2 regions of the Paenibacillus sp. FSL H8-0034 genome follow, and region 1 is predicted to be linked to the other one. Evidence: predicted binding sites of a transcription regulator. Region 1 holds the regulator's gene; the other holds the start of a gene.
What was found. Region 1 encodes NrdR, which represses ribonucleotide reductase genes. Its sites were predicted from a motif close to AACACNATATATNGTGTT; they were not measured.
Positions count from the first base shown of each region.

Region 1 (10,772 bases):
TTCAGTCGAGGGTGTGCTGGCCAATACGGATCAGTTGAAGGGCAAGATGAAGGAAAAGGTCATTGAGCACGCAGATGACGCGAGAATGAGCAAGGAGCTTGCAACCATCTTTCGCGAGGTTCCTATCGGTACGCCTTGGGACGAGCTGGCTTATAACGGGTATGAGAAGCAGGCCTTGGCAGAGATGTTCTACAAGCTGGAGTTCAAGTCTTTAATGGAAAAAATGGATCTGACCGGCGGAGATGTGAAGCTGGCAGATCAGCAGCCGCAGGCAGAGCTAGTGGCGATAGCTATCCAAAAGCTGGAGCAGCTTGCAGAGCTGACTGATGTGCTGGACAAGGTCGAATCGATGCATGTCGAGGTCATTGGTGACAATCCTCACGTCGGGTATGTGCTGGGACTCTCGTTTCATACGGATCAGGCCTGTTATTATGTGCCATTCGAGCTGTTGAAGGAGAATAGCTCTGAGGTGGATAAGCTCAAAGCGTGGCTGGAATCACCGGATAAGTCTGTCGCTGTGTATGACCAGCATCGTGCCGAGATTGCATTGTCGTGGCAGGGGATTGCACTTCGGGGGACTACATTCGATGTGTTGCTGGCGGCTTATTTACTCGACCCTACAGAATCAGCGCTTACCCTGCATGGACTGCTGGTCAAATACAGCCTGCCTTCGCTCAAAGCGGATGAGGACGTATTCGGCAAGGGGGCCAAGTTCAAGGTTCCGGCGATTGAAATCGTTACGGACCACCTGTGCCGTAAGGCTAACGCGATTCACACCCTTTTGATACTCATGAAGCAGGATCTACAGCAAAAAGATATGGATCAGCTGTTCTACGATCTGGAGCTGCCGCTTGCGAACGTCCTGGCTGCTATGGAGCAAAAAGGTATCCAGGTTGATGTTGAAGGGCTTAAGCAGTACGGTGTGGAGCTTGCTGCACAATTGGACAAGATCATGAAATCGATCTATGAAGCAGCTGGCGGCGAGTTCAACATCAATTCGACCAAGCAGCTTGGGGAGATTTTATTCGAGAAGCTGAATCTGCCTGCTTACAAAAAAACAAAAACCGGCTATTCGACGGATGCTGAGGTGCTGGAAAGGCTGGAGCCTTATCATCCGGTCATCAGCCATATTCTGAACTATAGGTCGCTTGCCAAGCTGCAATCCACCTATGTCGAAGGTTTGTTAAAGGAAATACGTCCGGAAACCGGTAAAGTGCATACGTATTACAGACAGACGATCGCTGCAACTGGCCGTCTAAGCTCACAATTTCCGAATTTGCAAAATATCCCGATCCGTTTGGAGGAGGGACGCAAAATCCGTAAGGTATTCGTCCCATCACAGCCTGGCTGGTCGATTCTGACCGCTGACTACTCGCAGATCGAGCTGCGTGTGCTTGCCCATATCTCACAGGATAAGAATCTGATGGAAGCTTTCCTGAACGATATGGATATTCATACGAAAACCGCGATGGATGTATTCGGTGTCCCTGAATCGGCTGTCGATTCCAATATGCGCAGACAAGCCAAGGCGGTTAATTTTGGGATCGTGTACGGAATCAGCGATTACGGTTTGTCGCAAAATTTGAATATTTCCCGTAAGGATGCCGCTTCGTTCATCGAGCAATATTTTGTCGTATTCCAAGGGGTACGCCGTTTTATGGATGATATCGTGCTGAAGGCCCGTAAGGATGGCTACGTGACCACCCTGCTGCAGCGCCGCCGGTATTTGCCGGAAATCTCTGCTTCCAACTTCAATTTGCGCTCCTTTGCTGAACGTACTGCGATGAATACTCCTATTCAGGGTACCGCGGCTGATGTCATCAAGCTGGCAATGGTCCAGATGGACGAGCGTATGAAGCGTGATGGGCTGGCTAGTCGTATGCTGCTGCAGGTACACGATGAATTGGTATTCGAGGTGCCTGAGAACGAGATCGAAGTGATGCGGACAACCGTAAAGGAAGTTATGGAGGGCGCACTCAAGCTGGACGTTCCGCTCAAAGTGGATGTGGACACAGGCTCCAATTGGTACGAAGCGAAATAATCATATAGGACAGGTGAGGACATCATGCCGGAATTGCCGGAGGTTGAAACCGTCAGACGAACATTAAACGAATTGGTCATCGGTAAACAGATCGATCATGTTAGTGTTCATTTGAATCGAATTATTATCAAGCCTGAAGAAGTCGGCGAGTTCTGCATACAGTTGGCTGGGCAAACGATTCTTAGCGTAGAACGAAGAGGCAAGTTTTTACGTTTTCTGCTGGATGATTACTCTCTTGTATCACACCTTCGTATGGAAGGCAGATACGGATTGTACGATAGCAGCGACCCTTTAGAGCTTCATACGCATGTCGTATTTCATTTTACGGACGGCAGTGAACTGCGCTACAAGGATGTGCGCCAGTTCGGGACGATGCATCTGTTTCCCAAGGGAAGGGAGCTTGAGGAGCAGCCGCTCAAAAAGCTCGGTCTGGAGCCTTTGGAAGAGGCATTCGATCTGGCTGCGTTTCGGGCAAGGATTGCCCATCGTTCCACGAAAATAAAGCCGCTGCTGCTCAATCAGGAATACATCGTCGGAATCGGGAATATATATGTGGATGAATCGCTGCATCTCGCTCGAATTCATCCTGAGCGTGAAGCCAATTCATTGACATCCAAGGAGCTTGCCGCTCTGCACGAAGCCATAGTGAAGACATTGAGTGAAGCTGTCGCCGCGGGCGGCTCATCGATCAAATCGTTTGTGAATGGACAAGGTGAGATCGGTATGTTCCAGCATCAATTCAAGATGTATGGGCGTAAGGGGGAAGCTTGCTATTCCTGCGGACAGCCCATTGAAAAAAGCGTTGTTGCTGGACGGGGTACCCATTATTGTCCACAATGTCAGCCTTTGAAGCCTGCAAGGGGCAAGAAGATAAAGCCTATATAAAAGCTGCACCCTCCATCCCTATCCGCCATATAGTAGGGTAAAATGGTCGGGAGGGAATGCCATGCTTCCTTTTATCTCCTTAATGCTGCTGGCTTTAGCGGTTAGCTTGGATGGCTTTGGCGTAGGTGTGACGTACGGCCTGCGTAAGATTCGGATGCCCTTGGTATCGATTGCTATCATTTCAGGTTGCTCCGGTATTATTATTTATACTTCGATGCAGATTGGTGTCTGGATTAGCTCGTATGTCGATCCGGTTTTTGCAAAAAGCATCGGTGGCATCATCCTGATCGGTATCGGCATGTGGGCATTATATCAGGTGTTGGGAAGTAAACAGGAATCAACAGAAGCAGTACCGGCAGCAATGCCTGCAACGACTCAACCCGCTGCAGTTGCAGAAGAACGCGATGAGGTTGTGTTGTTGGGTGCGAGTTATGGAGAACGTGCTGCTGTTGTAGATGAGACGGGTCATAAGACATCTGTGGTGCAAGACATGGAAACCTCCGCTGGAGTGGTGAACGATCCTCCAGACGTACAGCCAAGCGCCAAGGAAGTATTGTACATCGAGCTTAAACGCTTTGGTTTGGTCATTCAAATTTTGCGAACACCTTCTATGGCGGATATGGATCGATCTGGAAATATTTCTCCTTATGAAGCTTTTCTGCTCGGTATCGCTTTATCCTTGGATGCTTTTGGAGCCGGGATTGGCGCGGCCCTGATCGGCTTTACGCCATGGCTGACCTCAATGGTTATCGCTATGGCAAGCGGGGTGTTTTTGGCGGCAGGCTTGCGGGTTGGTTATAAATATGCCGATTTATCATGGATGCGAAGCTTATCTGTTTTTCCTGGCTTTGTATTGATTGTGATGGGAATTATGAAGCTGTTATAATAAGCAAATGCTTACGAAGTTAGTTTTGCTAAAGCAAAACTCGGAGGAGACTAGCCACCATGAACATAGGGTTAACCGGAGGCATCGCCTGCGGCAAAAGCACCGTTAGCAATATGCTGGTGCAGCGCGGCGCGATGCTGGTTGATGCCGATCGGATCGCGCGAGAAGTTGTAGAGCCTGGAATGCCGGCTCTTGATAAGATAGTGGACCGGTTTGGCAAGGAAATATTATTTCCTGACGGGACATTGAACCGCAAGAAACTGGGAGAAACGGTTTTCGGCAATGCGGAAGCATTAAAGGATCTGCAGAATTTACTGCACCCTTCGATCAGGGCATTAATGCGCGAGCGGATGGAGCAATATGAGAACTTATATCCGGACAAGCTGGTCGTTGCTGACATTCCTTTATTGTATGAATCGGGGCTGGAAGCAGAATATGAAGCCATTATGGTGGTGTACGTTCCCAGAGCCGTTCAGCTTGAACGATTAATGCTGCGCGACGGGATGACCCTGCAGGCAGCGGAGCAGAGATTGCAGGCACAGATGGATATTGAATTGAAAAAGGAAAGGGCTGACATTGTTATCGATAATCAGGGTGACTTGATCCTAACGGAAGGTCAGGTGGACAGGTTCCTCAGGGAAAGGGGGCTGTTATGAGCGTCAGCTTTTGGCGGAGAAAACGGGTATTCGCCCTGCTTTTTTTTACCTTTGTATGTTTTCTTTTTTTGACCAGCAGTTCAGTTAGCAAGATGTTATATCCGATTCGATATCAAACTGAAATTCAAAAAAATGCAGCAGCTTATCAGCTGGACCCGTTTCTGATTGCAGCTATCATTCGGGTAGAATCCAACTATCAGACCCATATTGAATCCAAAAAAGGGGCTTATGGCCTGATGCAGCTCATGCCGGATACATCGGATTGGATAGTCGATACAGCTCGCTTTTCACCTTCATATAAGAATGATCTACATAATCCTGCTGTAAGTATCCAAATGGGCTCATGGTACTTAAATTGGCTGCATAAGCAGTTCAAGGGAAATGCAGTGCTTGCGATAGCCGGCTATAATGCCGGACAAGGGAATGTCAGCCATTGGCTGAATGACGAGCAGTGGGACGGAACTCTGGAAAATGTTGCCTCCATACCCTACGGTGAAACAAGACATTACATTCAGCGGGTTTTGTATTATTATAATAAGTATCATAAGCTGTATGCAGAGGACTGGGGCATTCCGGCTGAAAAACAAAGAAGTATAGGACAAGCCACTAAGTAAAAGTGGCCTCCCATACTTCTTGTTCATCATCAAATCAGTTGTTATTTAAATTGACCAGCAAGCTGTTGTTCTGCGATTTGTACTAATCGGCGTGTAATGTGTCCACCGATTGCACCAGTGTCACGAGTAGCCATGTTACCGTAGTAACCGTCTTGAGGAATGGAGATACCCAATTCCTGAGCTACTTCGTATTTCAGTTGATCCAATGCTTGACCTGCTTGAGGTACTACAAGAACGTTGCTGCTACGAGATTGTCCTGCGCCCATGTGTGTTTCACCTCCTTGTAGTTGGTAAACCTATTATGTGCGTTTCTGCGAACTTCATTACAGGTATTCGTTGCCAATTACATCCTAGCTTTTAATTCCGTTTAACAAGAGGAGCGTTACCCGATGAAATGTCCTTATTGTGACTACCATGGTACCAAAGTGCTTGACTCCCGAGCCGCCAATGAAAATAAATCGATACGACGTCGCAGAGAATGCGAAAAATGCACAAAGCGCTTTACAACCTTCGAAATGATCGAGGAAACGCCGCTTATTGTGATCAAAAAGGATGGCAGTCGCGAAGAGTTCAGCCGTGAAAAGCTGTTGAGAGGCTTGATTCGGGCCTGTGAAAAGCGACCTGTATCGATTGAGCAGCTCGATATGATTGTATCCGAGGTGGAGAAGCAAATCCGCAATACCGCCCACGCGGAGGTCAATAGCCGCGATATTGGAGAGATCATGATGGAACAGCTCTATCCAGTCGATGAGGTCGCTTATATTCGATTTGCGTCCGTGTACCGTCAATTTAAAGATATTAATATGTTTATGAGAGAGCTCACCGAAATTTTGTCTAAAAATCATGTTGGTGACGATACTAAATAGATACAACCATAAGTTGAGAAAAGACTGTTGACAAGCGGAAAGTACCTATGGTATGATCATTTTTGTCGCCAAACGTACTGCGGTTTTAGATCATCCAGAAGCAAAAGCAGGTCATGGATTCTAACCCAAGTACGGACAAACATAATGACTTACCTTTTCCGGAGTATTATCAACTTGGGGTCATAGCTCAGCTGGGAGAGCGCTTCGCTGGCAGCGAAGAGGTCAGGGGTTCGATCCCCCTTGATTCCACCAAAACATGTAAACTCAAACGACAGAGATGTCGTTTTTTTTGTTTTGATTCCACGTGTGTCGACTTGCCAAATCCTTTGGGGCAAAAGTTACGGGGATATGCAGCTCCACAGTATAGATTTGGTGAAATGTTTGGGAGTCGATACTATCATTGATTACACGATCAAATGAAGTATTGAATCGATAACTAAAGTAAAAAATGATCGACTTACCCTTATTCATGGGGCAGGATGATCATTGTTAATGTTGAAAAGTGGACCGTTGATTGCAATTATTGAATAGGCTTTAGTGATTCAACTTCGGCTTCGGATAGTCCACTTGCTTTGACAATGACTGAAACTGCGATTCCCATCGAGAGCATATTTTTAGCAATCTCAATGGCTTTCTTTTGTTCTCCCTGAGCCATCCCTTTTTCAGTAGCCCATTCAATCATGGAAGCTTCGTCATGCAAATACTTCTGCCGTTCCTCATATAAGCGGCGAGCTTCCCGATCCTGGCTTAGAAACTCCAGCGTATCCATCGCCTTCTTCAATGTTGGTTCATTCATCTTCAGCACCTCCCAATTCGATTTGTCAGCACCCTTCAAAAACAACAACCAGTTGATTAACCCCCCTTCGACGGGAACAGATTGATCGTCCAGCTTGGACAGTTCCATAAAATGAATCTCAATATCGTCGCTCAGTTCAAGACCAGTATGATCTTCTTTCAGATGGAACACATTATGATAACGGTTGTTAGAAATAAACGAGTAGTTTAAGATATTAATGGTGACACATTTTTTCAGTTCCTTGTAAGTGTGCCCTTCCTGCAATTGGCTGGAGTAGCGCTTGCTCCAGTAATAAAGCGTACGCTTTTCGATATCGTATTTATTGAAAAGCTGCATCTCGATGTTGATCAATTTGTCCTCTATTGTCTTGGCCCATATGTCGAAAATGGACTGCTTATCGAGTGGGGCATCTTTATCGGTGTATGGATTCAGGAGAACGATCTCTGTCAGCGGGGACTCACCCGACTCGGCGAACGTTCGATTCAAAAAAGCGAGCAGCACATCTTTATTGTCCTCACTGCCAAAAATTCGTTTGAACACGAAATCATTCCGGGGGTCAAGCAAATTCGGCATCTGACCATCAACTCCATTTCTTTTTATTATACCATGGTTTGAGTACGCTTTTGTAGGTAGCTTGTGCTTTAAATAGATGGGCGTGAGAATCTGCTTGTTGCAATTACACTTGCATTATCGAGAAGAATAGGTTAAATTGATTCATAGTTAGTTAATCTAACTAATTTTTTTAGGAGGTGAGTGCGAACCCATGAGCAAAAAAAATAATAAGGAATATACATCTGAACAGCTGCCAAAGTTAGGATCCAAGCCTTATCTCAATCTGATGGACAAAACCGCTTCGAAGGACACGGACCGAAAATCGGCTTATATCGGCTTATTAATGCTTTGGCTTGGGGATAATATTTTGGATGTTATGGACTTGAATTTATCGCAATTTGGCATTACCGAGAGCAAATTTGACTTGCTGCTGCTGCTTACGCTGCATGAGGGTAGGGAGCTTGTCACGCCTTCCGCGCTTGCAGAGAGGTTAGGGATTAGGAGAGCTTCTGTAACGGCTTTGTTGGATTGGCTGGAAAAGAGAAATTGGATTGTTCGCGAGCCAAGTCCCATGGATCGTCGCATGATTCATGTGAGCATTACGCCTGAGGGCCGTGCTATGGTTGATCAAGTATTACCCGCTTTCTGGACTACATGCTCCTCGTTAATTACTGAGATGGATCCGAATGAACGAAAGGTATTCGAAAAGATAGTGATGAAGTTAAATGAGAGTATAGAGAAGCGGCTGGGGGTAGGGAGATAAATTTTTTTGGGTATATAGTTAGATAGTCTTACTATTTTCTTGTGATTGATAAAAGTATATAAAAGAGGTGCTGCATGTCACGATTCATTAAACCATCCGTTGGTTCCCCAAATTATTCAATTATGACAATTATTCTTTGTTGGTCTGGCATGGCGGTCATGTCAAGTCTGTATGTTACCTTGCCACTAATTTCGATGTTCGCTGATATTTTTAATATCACTCTCACTCAAGCTGCAGCGACAGGCAGTGTATTTTCGTTAGGATTTGCGATGGGGTGCCTGATTTATGGAGCGTTATCCGACAAGTATGGCCGCAAGAAAGTGATTTTTATCGGACTTATTGCTTTAACAATGATTTCTTTGCTGCTCGGTATGGTGGATAATTTCGCATGGGTCCTTGTACTTAGAGGATTGCAGGGCGCTGCCGCAGCTACGTTCTCGCCTGTTGCGCTTGCCTATGCCGTAGACATGTTCCCAACTGAAAGGAGGGTGACCACAATCGGTTTTATCAGCACCGGATTTCTGATAGCAGGAATCGTTGGTCAGGTTATCAGCAGTCTGATTAGTCAGCAATATGGTTGGAATGCCGTATTTTATCTGTTAACCATCGTCTATGCCGTGACTACACTTCTGGTACTACGTCTGTTGCCCAAAGATGAGGTTCATCAATCTTACGCCAGCATTTGGTCTCCGCTCAAGCAAATTGGAACCTTATTAACGCAAAAAAACCTTATTTTAAACTATATAGTTGCGTTGGTATTGTTGATGTCATTCGTCAGTATGTACACCGTTTTGGGTAGTTATTTGAGTGGTCCTGATTTTGGACTGAGTACAAATGAAATCCTTTTTGTTCGATCGATCGGTGTTGTGGGTATGCTAATATCTCCATTCGCTGGTAAATTGGCTAAACGGTTTGGAGTTCGCAACGTGTTGCGCGGTGGACTTTGCATAGCTATTGCAGGTCTGGCCTCCTTAGGGCTGTTCCCCAGCTTGCCTCTTGTGATTGGCATGAGTTTGATATTTGTGGCTGGAATTGCGTTGGCTGTCCCGTCTCTGGTTTCACTTATTAGTCAATTGGGCGGCAAATCGCGGGGGATTGCCGTATCGGTTTATACGTTTATCCTGTTTACTGGAACAAGTCTGGGTCCGATTGTATCGATTTATTTAATGAAATGGAGCAGCTACTTGGTTACATTTTTATTGCTGGCGCTCGTTCTTGGTGTCGGTTTGCTGGCAGCTTGTTTTGCTCACAGAGATAAACCGGAAGATACGAATGCTGATCAGAAATAGATCAGGGCAAGGCACGTAGGCTGCGTGTAACCTTGGGTTGTCCCAAAAAAACTCCATTTAAACAAACAACCGATCCTGCTAGGATCGGCTGTTTGCTCTGAAGCTGCCTTCTATATAGTGTTCACCCAGTATTTCGTGGAGTGTGTACGCTTCGGGCAGAAGGTGTTTTTGCAGAAAGGAGTCAAATTGATTGCGCTCAAGATCATACATAATCTCAATCTCTTTTGCGAACAAACAAGTTTCTTTTTCAAGAAGCTGGGCAAGCTTTGGCAACGGTTTGACTTGAAGTGTTTCTGTCGGCAGTACTTGTTCGAGTCCTTTTACATAGTATTCCAGTTGGCGTGCACCGACGATTTTGACGCCTTGATTACTCCCGTTGGTCATAATGATCGTGGGGAACCCGCGTACGCCGAGCGATCTGGCAAGGTCAAAGTCCTGCTCTAACAATTGCTGGGCGGCCGGAAGCTCTGCATGATCCACGATTGTTTCCCCATCAAGACCCATTTGATTTACGATATCAATCAGCACCAGGTTTTCCCCGATGTTCTGATTATGTGCAAAAACAGCTTCTTTTGCCCGGCGCAGAAAAACTGTAGCCAGGTGCTCATTTTGTTGTTGGATCACTTTAAACACTCGGGAAGGAGGATATGAAGAAAGGATTGGATTATGAAGCCATAATGAGCCGTCAATCGGCATACGGGAATGTGCGCCAACTTCTTTCCAGTGACCGGCTACATCGGCTGGACTGCCAATGCCATTCTTGACGTCAGCAAATCCATCCCAACCTTCCAATAAACCACCCATCACCGTATGGAAATTGACATAATGTCCGTATTGCTCCCCAAAACGCCGTAATACGGGCTCAAGCGCCCAGCAATGGGAGCAGATCGGGTCAGTGATATAGTAGAGGTCAACCTTTTTCTTGGACGGCTTAAGATCAATAAATGGTATGGACTCTTCATCTGCAGTACCGCATACGCCTGTTTCTAAATCGCAAATCATCTTATTGTTAGGGATTAGAATCGCCTCTTCCTTACAGATTCTTATATTCTTGTGCCCATTTCTGGACGGATTGTAGTGCAGTTGTGAGAGATCGTCCTTTTTCCGTTAATTCATAAGAAATGATCACATTGGAGCCTGTCGTTACTTTTTTCTCGATTAAGGCATGCTCAACAAGCTCAGTCAATTTCAATGAAAGTGCTCTTGGAGTAATATCAGCAAGATCCCTTTTAATTTCAGAAAAATGTGCCGCTCCATTCGGACAAAGGGAAAGGTAATGTATGATTAGGCCGTTCCATCTCTTACCCAATATCTGAAACGAGTATTCTAAATACGGACAAATGTCGATAACAATCACCACCTTGGTATATATAGTATACTAGATATAATTAGTATATTTCAAGAGTAATGGAAGGAAACAAGCA
Region 1 covers NZ_JBBOBS010000001.1:6,107,072-6,117,843, reverse strand. Annotated here, with positions in the region: gene polA (DNA polymerase I) at 1-2,041, shown strand, start outside; gene mutM (DNA-formamidopyrimidine glycosylase) at 2,066-2,926, shown strand; gene NST47_RS27610 (manganese efflux pump) at 2,988-3,812, shown strand; gene coaE (dephospho-CoA kinase) at 3,872-4,468, shown strand; gene NST47_RS27600 (lytic transglycosylase domain-containing protein) at 4,465-5,082, shown strand; gene NST47_RS27595 (alpha/beta-type small acid-soluble spore protein) at 5,124-5,348, opposite strand; gene nrdR (transcriptional regulator NrdR) at 5,472-5,948, shown strand; tRNA gene NST47_RS27585 (tRNA-Ala) at 6,125-6,200, shown strand; gene NST47_RS27580 (Rpn family recombination-promoting nuclease/putative transposase) at 6,469-7,317, opposite strand; gene NST47_RS27575 (MarR family winged helix-turn-helix transcriptional regulator) at 7,508-8,059, shown strand; gene NST47_RS27570 (MFS transporter) at 8,134-9,348, shown strand; gene NST47_RS27565 (DsbA family oxidoreductase) at 9,427-10,365, opposite strand; gene NST47_RS27560 (winged helix-turn-helix transcriptional regulator) at 10,382-10,696, opposite strand.

Region 2 (10,772 bases), 250 kb from region 1:
AAGGAAGAGCTTGCCGCAAACACCAAGATCCATATTCCTACACCTCAAATTCAGAAGTTTCTACAGGATGTATCCGCAGCAGACAACTTCTATGCGTTTCTGGCAGGCTGGTATCTTGAGGTTAAGACAGATATCGTCCACGCATTGGAACGACTTACCGAATCACTCGACCCGATCTTTGACGCACCGACATTAGAGCTAATCGCTGAGCTGCTGCCGAAAAAACGCGATCAGATCGAATGGGCCAAACGCCTGATCCATGATTCTGTGAAAGATCCAGCCATTCTTGAAAGCGTAACGAGATGGCGCAAATACGCACGCGAATACGTCAGACACCTGAACGGCACAGATGGACGTGCAGATTTGGGCGCTATTTCCAAACCGACCAAGCCAAATGTGGAATCCTATGGACCCGCACCAAAGAAAAGAACGATGCCCGACTGGTTGATAAAGGGAGACTTCGCAAATCCACCGGAACCTGTGCGCGACAACCTGAAAGTATTCATGTGGCACTATATGACGGAAATTCAGGTTGTCGATCCAATGTGTTATGTTTTTTATGGACTGGACGACATGCCCTTTGAATTTTACGTCGATTTCAGCCGCCATATCTGGGACGAGAGTCGCCACCATCAGATGGGCGTTCGTAGGCTAGAACAAATGGGCTACGACATCAAGCAATTCCCTATTCCTTTTGCCGAAGATGCGATTCAAGAGCTGGAGCAATTCTATGCGGAATTGACGATGTTTGGCGAATCGTGTTCGTTCAGCCGTAAAAAGAAATCAATGGACAGCTTTTACGCTAAATCCGATATGATATCCGGCATGACTGCCGAGATCGATATCGTCGACGAGCGAACACATGTAAAGTTCGGTAAAAAGTGGACACCCTTGCTTTACAAGCATCGATTTGAAAATGAACAAAGCTTAGACGAAATCGTGCGGGGCATTATGGACCGACGGTTTGCTGGAGCCGCAGAAGGTAGCGATCTCGGGAAGCTCAGCGAGGAAGAACGCAAAAGCATTACGCACTTTGCTTTCTGCGGCAAAATCGAATTCAAGAATCTAGTTTTTGACAAGCTATAATAAGATGGGAATTCATACACTCGCTATGTTTTTAAAAAAATTGAACATTCAAAGTGTGGTCTGCAAATCTCACGTAATAAGTAAATTGGAATGACTAAAAGCTGTCGGAAGCTTCCGACAGCTTTTAGTGCGTGGATGAGGGGCAAAGGCATGAGATTTCCGTTCATGATAGTAGTAGCTATTATGAGGCCTCGTAGTTTTTTAACGGCATGCCTACATATTCGCGGAAGGAGCGGACCTGCTCTGCCTCGAACTCGAAAATGACCGCAAGCTCATTACGATAAGGCCGCCCATTTAACGAGCCTTCCGCGCGAAATACCACCATTCCGTTGTCCTCATTCTCAAGCACGATGAGCGGAGTCAGCTGCACCTGCAATACTGAACGCTCGAACCTGATCAATTCCTCGAACCGCTCTTTGCCTTGCTGCTCGTGATTCCACCCCTCTAGCGGAAGCGGAACGATGAAATGAAAGCCTTCCGTAACCTTCTTAAGAAAATCGACTGTATGCCCTGTTTCGAAAGCCTGTTTAAAAGCATCAAACACTTCGCAAGTTCGGGATGGGACTGAGCCTACGGATTTTTCCATGAGAGCACCCTCCTAAAAAAATATTGTCTTATTTGTTGATGTACCATAAAAAAGGACCCTTGCTTTTCATTGGTTAGTGCGACAGAACCTTTAGCTGGCTCGATATCGTTCCAAGGTGAATGGCTTCGTGAATCAGAGCGAAGTTGAACAACTCGCCAGCGGTGTTGAATTGGAACGGTCCCAAAGCATACGGAGTTGAAAGCTTCTCGCCCAGCATTTCAGGTGTCAGCTCAGATAAGTGTGAAAGCTGGGCCGTTAACATCTCGACTAACTCTTCCTTCGATGGCGGAGCAAATGTCCAGTCCAAGGGCTTTGTCCCAGAGTTAAACAGCTTATCATACGAGCCCGGTATGGCCGACGGAGAGTTGAAGCTTAGGCTAGAATACTGATCCATCCAATAAATCATATGACCAACATTCCAACGAATGGTATTGTTGAAGCCTGCCGTTTGAATGTCGAATAATTCCTCTTGGATAGCCTGCACCTGCTGCAGTACCACTTGACGTACAGTTACTGCCGTGTTGATAATCATTTCAGACATGTTGATTTCCTCCTTTGTAATGAGAAGCGCTTGATATGTTCCAAGTATAGGTCTCCTGGAGCTTTCCATCAATGCAGTGGACATTACCGGAACGTTAAGTATAAGTTAACGATTATTATTGACAGATAAAGAAGATGGAGTGACAATAATCATTGAACATGCATTCAGCGATGCTATTGAAAGCAGGTGTGAGCCATGGAGCTAAAACAACTACAGTATTTTATGGCGATTTGTGAAGAGCTTCACTTCACGAGAGCAGCAGAAAAAATGGGAGTCAGCGCACCCAACATCAGCCAGCAGATACGGAGATTGGAAGAAGAATTAGGGGTTCTGTTGTTTGATCGTGTGGGAAAAACAATTGTCCTTACAGATGCCGGAGCGATACTTCATCAACATGGAGCTGCCGTGTTCGGACATCTACAGCAAGCGAGCGACGCCATTGCTGACCTGAAGCAGATGCAAGGCGGATCGCTATCCATCGGCGTCTTGCCCGGTGATGCGGATCTCATGTTTAATGCCCTGCTATTGAATTTCCATCAGACTTATCCAACCATCTCGCTGTCCCTTCTGGAAACCATGAAAGTAACAGAACAAGTTCTGGACCGAAGCATTGATGTAGGCGTAACCATTGGACCTGTTATCGATGAACGTCTCACGTCAATCCCTCTGTTTCACGAGGAGTTCTCATTGGCGGTAAGTATGAAGGACCCCCTTGCTGCGGAGAACTTCATCCCCTTGAACAGGCTGCAAGCCTTGAAGATGGTGATGTTCCCACCCGACCATCAATGCCGCAAGCTGATCGACCGCTTTTGTATGGACAACGGATTTACCCTGCAGCCGCATATGGTGACGACAACATTATCCTCCCTCCTCCAGATGGTACAGAGCGGAGTTGGTAGCTGTGTTCTGCCGCGATTGCTGCTGGATAATCTTCACCATACAGATATCAAAGTTGTGCATCTGAGAAATCCTACGCCTTCTCAGGACATTTGTCTGATCTACCGCAGCGACAGATATGTCGGATACGCCATGCGCACGTTCATCAAAACTTTGAGAGCCTATATCGAGACCGCTATCAATCATGCGAAGTCTTCATAGATAGGGGAGAGTTCAAGCGTATTGAAGAACCCATTTTTTTATTTGAGCTGCTATATCAGTTACGTCGGCAACCGTAGTATCAACAATCGGCATTGAGGGGATATATTCCTTATCCGCATTTTCAAGCAACCATTTTGCAAATTTCTTGTAGTCTTGAATCATTTCATCTGGCCAATTTCTTTCACGTAATCGCTTTTCACGAGTCTCATCATCACAATGTAAATTCAGATAATATACATGTTTAAAATAAGGAAAATCAATACATTTTTCAATATCCCAAGTCATTGCTGTTCCACATATTATAGTCATCCGTCCACTTTCAGCTGTATTTCGCGCAACCCGAAGCCAAACATTTCGTATTTGTTGCTCGTCTGTAATGCCTAACTCACGGAGATTATCGATATCAAAGATATTAAAATTCGGTAATATTTTTCGCAATTCGTTAATAACGTAGGTTTTCCCCGATCCACTAGAACCTGTTACAATAAATAGGGGCACCTTTTGCTTTGATATTGAATTAACTTCACCAACCATTTAATGTTCCACCTTTTATGATAATATACATGCTTATTTTATTCTAAATACATTATCAAACTACAAAAAGAGCCTTTTTAATTATAACTAATTTTATAATTTACATTTATAGTAAATAAAGACCTAATCTTTTTTAGATTAGGTCTACAACATGCAAGGGTTCTGCAATTTGCTGAAATTCATCAGCTTTAGTTCCTCTATTTATAAACCAAGTCGCACGATAAGCCTTAATACCTGCGTTTGTTGCACCCACCAGTTCGTTTGCACCTCCATCACCAATAAATATAGATTCAGAAGGCTCTACTTTGAGTCGATCGCAAGCCAACGTGTAAATTTCTTTGTGTGGCTTAGAACATTTGACTTGGCAAGAAAGTACAAGCTCATCAATATAATTTACCAAAGCGCTATTAAAAAGACCATGAACTTCTTCAGGTGAGCAGTTACTAATTAATCCAATTTGGATATCTCTTCGCTTTAATTCTTCGAGCAGCTTAAGCACATTTGGTTCAATTTGACGATAGAGTAACAGCTTCGTGGATACTCGTTTTTTATTAAGTGAATGAAGGATTTCATCATCGACATCAATATTCAGCGTATCACAAATGTCTTTCAATACCATGAAATAATCTTCGAAGTATCCATTCATCCTTCCTGGTCTTCTGGCAACCCATTCCCGTTCAAATAATTCTTCACTAATCCCTAAAGACGGTCCAGGAGAAACGCTGTCTGGAGTACCAAACTCTATAGTCCTCCCATTTTCCCTTTCTGTTATGAGTGTCTCAAACAAATCAAAGAAAACAGCCTTTACCATCTAGACCCCACTCCCCATCAACTATGTGAATCTATTACTCTATGAAACTTTATCACATATAATAAATTAAATAAAAACAATTTTTCCAACAAAATGCTTTAAATTTGTCCGATGTACAATAAGTCAATATCAGGAGTATTTTCTTTCTTTACTCCTTGTTTGACCAATTCATCACAATGTATGTGTCCTATCTTTAGATCCTTTACCGACTTAAAAGTCGTCTAACTGTAATCCACTCCGAGGGAAAACCACCCAAACAAAATGTTCAGAACCTACTATTCTCATCTTTCTTAGAAATAGTCAATATCAGATCCTCCAACGAACCGATACACTGTTCGACTTCATCTAGATGATAAAATGTACTTGTCGTTCCAATATCGTTGATTTCATGTGTCGGGGAGTATAAGTATATTTTCTTTTTTGATCCTAGAGCTATTCCTAACTCCACATGGCTGCCTTTACCCGCAGGCATCATTACAATTACAACATCTGCATTCAAGACTCCTGCCATTTCCTCATTTCCAATCTCACGGAGTTTCGATATAGAATCCACCTTTGAGTGCGTAGTCCAATCGTAAGTCTGTGTAAACCCACGTGATTTCAAATCCTCTGCAACACCTCGAACATTATTGGCGTTTTTGAAACTGGATGCTATGTAAAATTTCATATGCTGTCCCCAATCAGTTTACTTGGAATTAACTAATATGGGATGCATCTTCAAAAATTGAAGAATCGCATCGTTTACCAATGTCGGATATTCTCTTATCATATGAGGTCTATGGCTTCCGCCCGAAACAACAAAATAGGTTGAACCTTTTACTAAGGAACTCAATAGTTTGATTCTTTCTTCACCAGCAAATTCGTCATATTCCCCTGAAATAAAAAATGCTGGACAAGATATATTGCTCAGTTGTTCTTTAGTAAGTTGGGGGTAAAGACGCCAATCCTTTGCACTTTGCCGCATAAACTCTTGCCAGTTACCTAGATGTGCTTCTTCATGTCGTTCAATCATTTGGTTTATCATATCATATCGCTCATATTTTATAAGACGTTCTGGTTCATAATCATCTGCTCCCTTCGAGTCCGCAAATCCGCTAGTCCCTATAGTCGTAAGTGTCGCTATTCTTTGGCGTTCTTTCACGGCACAGTACAGTGCAACATTTGAACCACAACTATAACCAATAAGATGTGCTTTGGGGATATCCAGAGCATCCATGAAGTGTAAAATATCATCTGCTAACTGAGGTGTACACCACTCAAGGCTTTCGCACCTAGTACGACCATGACCTCTGAAATCCGGAAAATAACAAGTGTAGTTCTTTTGAAAATCCAGCATTTGACTTGCAAAAGCTAAGATTCCCCTTGAAAAATGGCTATGCAAAAATATAATCGGGTCACCAACACCCATTTTTTCATAATACATCTCTAAATCTTTAAGCTGTAAGTATGGCATCCGGCTTAACCTCCCTTAAATGAACAAATTTTTAATTTATGGTAAGCTCATCCTTTCTACAATAAGATCGTATGTTCCTGTATTATAATACCATAATAATCCATCTAAATAATAAATTATTATAGAAAAGTGCCCATAACGTAGTAGTCAGACCATGCCCGCAAGCGCGTTCTGTTTGCTTATTAATCTAAACGTTATCCTGTATCCACGACCGTAACTTCTCCGCATAGAAAGGAGGATGTTCGTCTGGATCGGTCTGATAGCCTTTGGTCAGATAAAGCTGATAAGCTTTATCCCAATTCTTCATAGCTGGACACATCGATGCAAAAACGAGATCGTACGATTTATTTATTACAATTTCTTCAAAAGTTTTTCGGATTATCTCCACTTGTACTGAATAGTTTGCTGCGTTATTTTCTAGCATCATAGCCAAGTCAGGAGAGGTTCGATAGCTGTAATATGTGCTCCTTTCTCGGCAAAAGGAATGTTAGGATCATCATTCCATGCAGACTTCCAATCACCTTGATTAAATAAATTCTTTTTCATAAGACCCTACTTCTAAAATAATTTAATTGTTGATATTAAAGATATTTTATATCTTTATTAAAAGCACAAAAATCTGATGCAGAAGCATCCATACCCATTTTAACAAGCTTAATTAAGATTTTTGGATAAAAATGCAGTTGATAGCCTTTTCGGCAAGTATGTGTACACGAACAGGCTTGGTAGAATAAGAGCAGAATTTGTGGCTTTGAATACTTCAATGTGTCATTCACTTTCATCAATTAAAGATTTTAAGCATCTTTATTATATGCATTTTGCTTGAGGTGAATTAATTGAAAAATTATTTGAGTAATACAAAAAATACCTAGGCTGAGGATAAAAAGCCTAGGTACTTGTATATTTTCATTATTGGCCCATGTGCATAAAAACTTTCCAACGAATTTTGGAATTTCACCCATTCCTGTCACGTTACAAACCTATATATTCAATTACATCTCCCGTACCCGCAGTTGCTGCAATTTTTGCAGCCTTCACTATTAATGAGTGAGGCTGAGCCGCATGATGGACATAGATCCAGCGAGATTGCTGAGTTCCGATTGACTGCATATTGTGCAGTCGTCTCCATAATGACTTCCTGCGTTGCCGTTACATAAGCATCAGCTTCGTTCGGGGTACTTCCGTGCATCTCCAATGCCTGAGCCACTGCATCAGCAATAGATTCCACTCGATTAGGGCCAAAGCCGATTGCACCTGATCCACCTATACCCTTCAAATGCTTCGTTAACAGCTGGACTTTATTCCCATGGTCACCATAACGCAAGAATAGCGAGCAGACTCGTCCAAGAGCCTCCGACATCGCAAATACGTCGGACCCTGCCTTCCCAACGTTCAGGAATACTTCGCTCGGTGAGCCATTCATTTCGTTAATCGTAATGTAAGCCATACCGAATGGAGTGTTGTACTTATAGGTTGCGCCGCGCAGTACCTGCGGACGGCTTTTATACTGTTTATCCACAACCCCACTGCTTGTGGTTGGTGCGTATGCCGCATGGGACTTCTCAACCTCGATAGAACTTCCAGCCGCCACTTTGTCTTTCTCTTGCTGTTTTGATTGGTCTGGTTGCACTTTGTCCGGTTGCGCTTGTTCTACATTTGCTTGGTCTCCCTGCACAATCGCTTCCTTCTCACCTAAGGCCACCTTGCTCTCTTCCTTCTTATCCGTTGAAAGCACCTGCACGTCACGACTTCCATCGCGGTATATCGTTACACCCTTGCAGCCCAAATCAAAGGCAAGCTCATACAGGCGTTTCGTTTCCTCTAGTGTAAAGTCCGCCGGACAATTTGCTGTTTTGGAAATCGAGCTGTCCACCCATTTCTGTATCGCGGCCTGGACCCTGATATGGTCTTCAGCTGACAAATCCATGGAGGTTACAAAATAATCCGGAAGCTCCTCTTCGGTATGAGCATCCTTCCATTCCTGGGCTATCGGCACCAATTGCTTGTCAAACCCAAGCCGGCTTTGCCTGTAGTATTCGAATGCAAAATAAGGCTCAATTCCAGTCGAAGTACCAACCATTGTACCTGTACTTCCTGTTGGGGCCTGCGTAATTACAGTCACGTTGCGCATGCCTTTTTGTTGAATCGCCGTTCCCACCTCGGGATAAACGCTGGTCATCGTCTTCATGAACCCGCTTTGCAGAAAGGGCTCGGCCTCGAAGCGCTCGAAGCTGCCCTTTTCCGCAGCAATGTCGGCTGAAGCCAAATAGGCTTCCTTGGCCATAAAACCGTACAGCTGATCCAGAAACAGCAACGATTCCGGGCTTCCATAACGAATTTGCAGCTTGATCATCAATTCAGCTAATCCCATCGTACCCAGACCTACACGACGTTCTCCCTGCTGATTAATTCGATTTTCTTCAAAATGATAAGGGGTCTTATCGATGACATTGTCGAGGAATCGTGTGGAATGACGCACGACTTTACCCAGTTCAGCCCAATCGACATCCTGCTTCTGCTCATCATAAAACTTGGAAAGATTGATTGCTGACAGATTGCATACACCCCAGGCTGGCAGCCCTTGCTCACCGCATGGATTTGTACAAATGATCGGATTAAAATACCAGCTGTTCGACATCTGGTTGTAATATTCCATGAAAACAACACCTGGCTCTGCCGATTTCCAAGCAGATTCCATGATAGTGTGCCATATTTCACGCGCCTTGACCGTACGCTGCACATGAACCTGCTTACCGAGCTTTTTCCATTTATCCAGATCGCCATTCCAGACGGTATCGTAATCAGGGTCATTCGTGTCCGGGTAAACCAACTGCCAATCCAGATCCTCCTTAACGGCCTTCATAAAACCGTTGCTGACGCATACGGATAGATTGGCGTTCGTAATCTGTCCCATCGTCTGTTTTACCGTAATAAAATCGACTACATCTGGATGCCAATCATTCATCATCAGCATTAAAGCCCCTCTGCGACTGCCTCCCTGCTCGATGAGACCCGTAGCATAACTAAATAATCCTCCCCAGGAGACGGCTCCGCTCGATGATCCGTTGACACCTTTGACGATCGAACGCCGTGGACGCAATGACGACAAATTAATGCCGACACCCCCGCCTCGTGCCATGATTTCAGTCATCTCCGATAACGTAACCATAATGCCGCCCCGGCTGTCATGGGGAGAAGGTATGACATAGCAATTGAACAAGGTAAGCTCATCGCTGGCATCAGCGCCGGCAGCAATACGTCCACCGGGCACTAGCTTCCAATCGTCCAATAAGGCTCTGAATTTCTCGGTCCACTCTGTCTTTTTTTCGGGAGTTGCTTCTACAGAAGCCATTGCCGATGCGAGACGGTCCCACATTTGCTCCGGCGTTTTCTCGATAGTTAAGGTAAGCTTTTCTACAGTCGAATCGACCAGCTCTCCATTACGGAGCTTCACCTTTACCTGGTTGCCGTTCCTGCTAACCACCTCTCCAACTTCCTTAGCTGGAAATTTGGGATCATCCTTGGTCAGAACCAGCACGGTATCACCGACTTGAGTCAGGCTCGTATCCGCATTTTTCAAGGCATAGCGGTCAAGAAAGATTTTTTCACTTAAACCATGGAGTCTGGAGCTTTCGATTTTATTCAAAGTAATAACCTCCCGAGGAATTAGATGCAATTAAAACACAATATGTAGTATGTATGAATCATTATAGTTCACTATATGTAGTTTTTCTAATAGGGTGATGACGAAATACAGCAGTTAGGACAAGATGCGGCGGCTTTTGCTTAATTTTTCTCTTTCTATCGAGGTTTTTCATTCGTTGACTTCTGCCTATCTCCTTGATACCCTATTCATAAGGATAATTCCGGTTATTCCGTTGCGGGAAGCGTTATTTCTAATTTACCATATTACGCCCAGACAATCAAACACATGTTCCCATTTGCTAGGAGGCATTCAATTGTATTTATATCAAGATCAATTTGTACCAAAAACAGAAGTAGCCATCTCGCCCGATGATCGCGGATACTATTTTGGAGATGGAATCTATGAGGTATTCCGCGTCTATAACGGAGAGCTGTTTGAAGCCGAAGGGCATTACCGCAGACTGGAAAAAAGCGCAGCAGATGTCCGTATTTCCCTGCCATACAGCATCAAGGAGCTTCATGAAAAGCTGATCGAGCTCATTCAACTTAACCATCTGCAGGAAGGTACTGTCTACATACAAGTAACACGAGGCAGTGCCCTGCGCTCACATCCTTTTCCGAGTCAACCCGAGCCTGTCCTGATGGCGTTCACCACGGAGATGCAGCGCCCTATGCATAAGATGGATCAAGGGATAACCGCGGTAACTGCTGACGATATTCGCTGGCTTCGCTGTGATCTGAAGACATTGAATCTACTACCCAATGTAATGGCCAAGCAGGATGCTCTGGACCGTGGGGCTGAAGAAGTTATTTGGCATCGGAATGGAACCATTACGGAATGCAGCGCCTCCAACTTCATGCTCATTAAGAATGGAGAGCTGTGGACCCATCCGGCGAACAACCTGATTCTGCATGGAATTACCCGCGATGTCGTCCTGAAGCTGGCCCTACAGCTTCAACTGGTGGTACACGAAACTCCATTCCTATTAGATGAATTAAAGCTCGCAGAGGAAGCTTT
Region 2 covers NZ_JBBOBS010000001.1:5,858,584-5,869,355, forward strand. Annotated here, with positions in the region: gene NST47_RS26420 (DUF455 family protein) at 1-1,086, shown strand, start outside; gene NST47_RS26425 (nuclear transport factor 2 family protein) at 1,268-1,672, opposite strand; gene NST47_RS26430 (DinB family protein) at 1,746-2,213, opposite strand; gene NST47_RS26435 (LysR family transcriptional regulator) at 2,409-3,311, shown strand; gene NST47_RS26440 (AAA family ATPase) at 3,324-3,845, opposite strand; gene NST47_RS26445 (HAD family hydrolase) at 3,979-4,656, opposite strand; gene NST47_RS26450 (nucleoside 2-deoxyribosyltransferase) at 4,922-5,323, opposite strand; gene NST47_RS26455 (alpha/beta fold hydrolase) at 5,342-6,109, opposite strand; gene NST47_RS26460 (hypothetical protein) at 6,533-6,655, opposite strand; gene NST47_RS26465 (adenosylcobalamin-dependent ribonucleoside-diphosphate reductase) at 7,098-9,755, opposite strand; gene dat (D-amino-acid transaminase) at 10,069-10,772, shown strand, end outside.
Region 2: NST47_RS26465 (adenosylcobalamin-dependent ribonucleoside-diphosphate reductase) is a predicted target of NrdR. The motif match lies at 9,790-9,807, and genes of this name have one in related genera.